DNA from 2 places in the Mesorhizobium sp. 2RAF45 genome. Region 1 is predicted to be linked to the other one. Evidence: riboswitches for the same ligand, from Rfam matches in the RefSeq annotation. Region 1 holds a riboswitch; the other holds the start of a gene.
The links. A riboswitch is a leader RNA that binds a small molecule or an ion and turns the genes downstream of it on or off. The one in region 1 is predicted to bind S-adenosylmethionine.
Positions count from the first base shown of each region.

Region 2: it holds a riboswitch for S-adenosylmethionine, as region 1 does, so the genes downstream of both, AB4Z43_RS20465 (O-succinylhomoserine sulfhydrylase) here and metX (homoserine O-acetyltransferase MetX) in region 1, are expected to answer to the same signal.

Region 1 covers NZ_JBFRGG010000022.1:1,794-4,242, forward strand. The annotation lists gene hisC (histidinol-phosphate transaminase) at 1-421, opposite strand, end outside; SAM riboswitch at 582-659, shown strand; gene metX (homoserine O-acetyltransferase MetX) at 765-1,934, shown strand; gene metW (methionine biosynthesis protein MetW) at 1,993-2,449, shown strand, end outside.
Region 2 covers NZ_JBFRGG010000007.1:239,743-242,191, forward strand. The annotation lists gene AB4Z43_RS20465 (O-succinylhomoserine sulfhydrylase) at 1-1,142, opposite strand, end outside; SAM riboswitch at 1,198-1,275, opposite strand; gene AB4Z43_RS20470 (2'-deoxycytidine 5'-triphosphate deaminase) at 1,414-2,449, shown strand, end outside.

The sequences.
Region 1 (2,449 bases):
CGGTCTCCTTGACCGCGATCGGCGCAGCCCCGGCCGACTGGATGTAGATCTTGTAGACCATGAAGGCGTGTTCGGTGAATATCGCCTCGTCGCCGGGCGCCAGATAGGTCTGCGCCAGCAGGCCAAGGATCTCGTCGGAGCCGTTGGAGCAGATGATGTTCTGCGCGTTGAGGCCATGCACTTCCGCGATCGCCTCGCGCAGCCGCCTGGCGGTACCGTCGGGATAGATGTCGAGCCTAGCGGCGACTTCACGCGCGGCTTCGATCGCCTTCGGCGACGGGCCAAGCGGGTTCTCGTTGGACGATAGCTTGTAGACCTTGGCGACACCGGCGGGTGCGGCGCTCTTGCCCGGCACATAGGCGTCGATGTCCATGATACCCGCGCGCGGGGTTGGACGTGCCTGATCCGGTGTCTGGTTCATTTTTGCAAAATCCATCGAAAATGCCTCGATCCGGAGGCCGCAGCGGAAATACAAGCCGTGGCCGATAATGTCGAGAGGTGGCAGTGATGCCAGCAGCCGGCCCAGATGTCGGCCCAGATGTCGGCATTGACGGCAGCGCGGGCGAGTTCTAGAAGGGCAGCAACAGTTCCGTGGTGATTTGGCCGGTCGGCTTGCAGCCACGTTAAACAATTCGCTAAAGGGCCGTTTGCGTGACGTAACCGGCTTTGCGAAGGCAATGCCGGTTTTTTATTGTCCGCGGCCGGCCGGATGGACGCATCGACGGCGATTTTTCGCCTGATATGATGCAGCAGGTGAGACAAGAATGGCCGCTCTGCGCGCAGGAAAGACCAACAACGAGGCCGACCAGCCGTCTAGCCCGGTGTTGCGCTTCGGGGCGGACAAGCCGCTCAAGCTCGACGCCGGCACGCTGCTATCGCCGTTCCAGATCGCCTACCAGACCTACGGCACGCTGAACGATGCCCGCTCCAATGCCATCCTCGTCTGCCATGCTCTGACCGGCGACCAGCATGTCGCCAACACCAATCCGGTGACCGGCAAGCCGGGCTGGTGGGAAGTGCTGATCGGCCCCGGCAAGATCATCGACACCAACCGTTTCTTCGTCATCTGCTCCAACGTCATCGGAGGCTGCCTGGGTTCAACCGGCCCGGCATCGACCAACCCCGCCACCGGCAAGCCCTATGGGCTCGACCTGCCGGTCATCACCATCCGCGACATGGTGCGGGCGCAGCAGATGCTGATCGACCATTTCGGCATCGAGAAACTTTTCTGCGTGCTCGGCGGCTCGATGGGCGGTATGCAGGTGCTGGAATGGGCGTCGAGCTATCCGGAGCGTGTCTTTTCGGCGCTGCCGATCGCCACCGGTGCGCGCCATTCCTCGCAGAACATTGCCTTCCATGAGGTCGGCCGGCAGGCCGTGATGGCCGATCCGGACTGGCACGGCGGCAAATATTTCGAAAACGGCAAACGCCCGGAAAAGGGGTTGGCGGTAGCGCGCATGGCCGCCCACATAACCTATCTGTCGGAAGCCGCCCTGCACCGGAAATTCGGCCGCAATCTGCAGGATCGCGAGGCGCTGACCTTCGGCTTCGACGCCGACTTCCAGATCGAAAGCTATCTGCGCCACCAAGGCATGACCTTCGTCGACCGCTTCGACGCCAATTCCTATCTCTACATGACGCGGTCAATGGACTATTTCGATCTCGCCGCCGATCATGGCGGGCGGCTGGCGGATGCTTTTGCCGGCACCAAAACCCGCTTCTGCCTGGTGTCCTTCACCTCGGATTGGTTGTTTCCGACCGAAGAGAGCCGCTCGATCGTGCACGCGCTCAACGCGGCCGGCGCGTCCGTGTCCTTCGTCGAGATCGAGACCGACCGTGGCCACGATGCCTTCCTGCTCGACGAGCCGGAACTGTTCGCCGCCATCAACGGCTTCATCGGCTCCGCAGCACGGGCGAGAGGGCTAAGCGCATGACCCCGGAAAGTTGCAGACTTTCGGGATCGGGATCATGCGCCGCAAAGGAGACGACATCATGAGCGTCAACGGCAGCCAGCGCGTCGACCTCGAGGTCGTCGCCAATCTGATCCCACCGCAGTCCCGCGTGCTCGATGTTGGTTCGGGCGACGGCTCGCTGCTTGAATTGCTGCAGGACACCAAGCAGGTCGACGGCCGCGGACTGGAACTGTCGCAGCGCGGCGTCAACGAATGCGTGGCGCGCGGCCTCTCCGTCATCCAGGGCGATGCCGACAAGGATCTCGAATTCTATCCCGACAAGGGTTTTGACTTCGTCGTCCTGTCGCAGACCTTGCAGGCGACGCGCAACCCGAAGCTGGTGCTCGACGAGTTGCTCCGCATCGGCAACCGGGCGATCGTCTCCTTCCCCAATTTCGGCCATTGGCGGGTGCGTCTGTCGCTGTTCGTCAAGGGCCGCATGCCGGTGACCCAGGACCTGCCCTATTCCTGGTACGACACCCCCAACATCCACTTCT
Region 2 (2,449 bases), on a different contig from region 1:
GTATCCTCCAGGCCGACCGACAGCCTGAGCGTTCCTGGCCCGATGCCGAGTTCGGCGCGCGCCTCGTCGCTCAAGTTCTTGTGCGTGGTCGTCGCCGGATGGGTGATCAGGCTCTTGGCGTCGCCGAGATTGTTGGAGATCAGCACGATGTCGAGCGCGTTCTGCAGGGCGAAGGCCGCCTGCTTGCCGCCCTTGACGTCGAGGCAGATCAGCGTCGAGCCGCCCGACATCTGCTTCTTGACGATCGCGGCCTGCGGATGGTCGGCGCGGCCGGGATAGATGACGCGGGCGATCTGCGGCTGCTCGGCGAGGAAATCTGCGATCTTGCCGGCGCTCTCCGTCTGCTGGCGCACGCGCAGCGGCAGCGTCTCCAGGCCCTTCAGCAGCGTCCAGGCGTTGAAGGGCGACAGGCTGGGGCCGGTGTGGCGGAAATAATCATGCAAATTCTCGTCGATCCACTTCTTGTCCGACAGGATCACGCCGCCGAGACAGCGGCCCTGGCCGTCGATGTGCTTGGTTGCCGAATAGACGACGATATGCGCGCCGAGCTGCAACGGCTTCTGCTGCAGTGGCGTGGCAAAGACATTGTCGACGACAAGCCGCGCGCCGATCGAGTTGGCGAGCGCAGCCACAGCGGCGATGTCGACCACTTCCAGCGTCGGGTTGGTCGGGCTTTCCAGGAAGAACAGCTTGGTGTTGGGCCTGACCGCCTTTTCCCAGTTGGCGATATCGGTGCCGTCGACCAGCGTCGCCTCGATGCCGTAGCGCGGTGCCAGCGTCTCGACCACCCAGCGGCAGGAGCCGAACAGCGCGCGCGCCGCCACGATATGGTCCCCGGCCTTGACGCTGCACAGAAGCGCCGCTGTCACGGCCGCCATGCCCGATGCCGTGGCGCGTGCGTCTTCCGCGCCTTCCAGCGCGCACATGCGCTTTTCGAACATGTCGACGGTCGGATTGGCGTAGCGCGAATAGATGAAACCGGGTTCCTCGCCCTTAAAACGGGCTTCGGCGGCTTGCGCCGTTTGATAGACATAGCCCTGGGTCAGGTACATTGCCTCGGAGGTCTCGCCGAAGCCGGAACGCAGGGTTCCGCTATGCACGAGGGCTGTCTGAGGCTTCCAGTTGCGCTTCTTGTTGCTCATCGCTTTGTTCCAGACACAAAAAAACCGGCCGCGAAAGTCGCAACCGGTCCATACGGCCTCGCGGCCAACGGTCCTTTAGCGACTTGTTTAACGTGGCTGCAAGCCGACCGGCCAAATCACCACGGGATAACGACCCTTTAGACCCGTACCACGCTTGCGTCAATTGCCGGCTTCATTAAGAGGTTTGTACCAGGCAGGTTCCGCAAGAATGTTCCATGTTTTCCGGTGAGAACCTGTTGGTAGGAAATTCGTCTGGCCTAGGAGCGGAGCCTTGCGGCAGACAGGCATTCTTCCCGATCAGGACATCTCGGCGCTGTTCCAGTCCGGCGCGCTGAAGTCGCCGCGCGCGCTCGACGCCGACCAGATCCAGCCGGCGAGCCTTGATCTGCGGCTCGGCGACAAGGCCTGGCGGGTGCGGGCCTCGTTCCTGCCGGGTCCCAACCACAGGGTTTCGGAAAAGCTCGACCGGCTGCAACTGCACGAAATCAATCTTGCCGAGGGCGCGGTGCTGGAGACCGGCTGCGTCTATATCGTGCCCTTGCTTGAAAGCCTGGCATTGCCGGCGGACATTTCGGCCTCGGCCAATCCGAAGAGTTCGACCGGGCGGCTCGACATTTTCACCCGTGTCATGACCGACCGTGGCCACGAGTTCGACAAGATCGCCGCCGGCTACAACGGTCCGCTCTATCTGGAAGTCAGCCCGCGCACCTTTCCGATCGTCGTGCGCACCGGTTCGCGCCTGTCGCAAATCCGCTTCCGCACCGGCAACGCGCTGCTCTCGGAGACCGAATTGCATGAATTGCACCGCGCGCAGATGCTGGTCGCCACCGAGCCGCCGAATATTTCGGGCGGTGGCATCGCGCTGTCGATCGATCTCAAGGGCAACAGTGAAGGGCTGGTCGGCTATCGCGGCAAGCATCACACCGGCCTCGTCGATGTCGACAAGCGCGCCGCCCAGGATGTCGTCGATTTCTGGGAACCGATCCACAAGAGCGGCGCCGGCGAACTGGTGCTCGATCCAGACGAATTCTACATCCTCGTCAGCCAGGAGGCGGTGCATGTGCCGCCGCTCTACGCCGCCGAGATGACGCCCTTCGACCCGCTGGTCGGCGAATTTCGCGTCCATTATGCCGGCTTCTTCGATCCGGGCTTCGGCCATTCGGCGGCCGGTGGCACCGGCAGCCGGGCCGTGCTTGAAGTGCGCAGCCACGAGGTGCCGTTCATCCTCGACCATGGCCAGATCGTCGGCCGGCTGGTCTACGAGCACATGCTGAAGCGGCCGCAGGCGCTCTACGGCACCGCTCTCG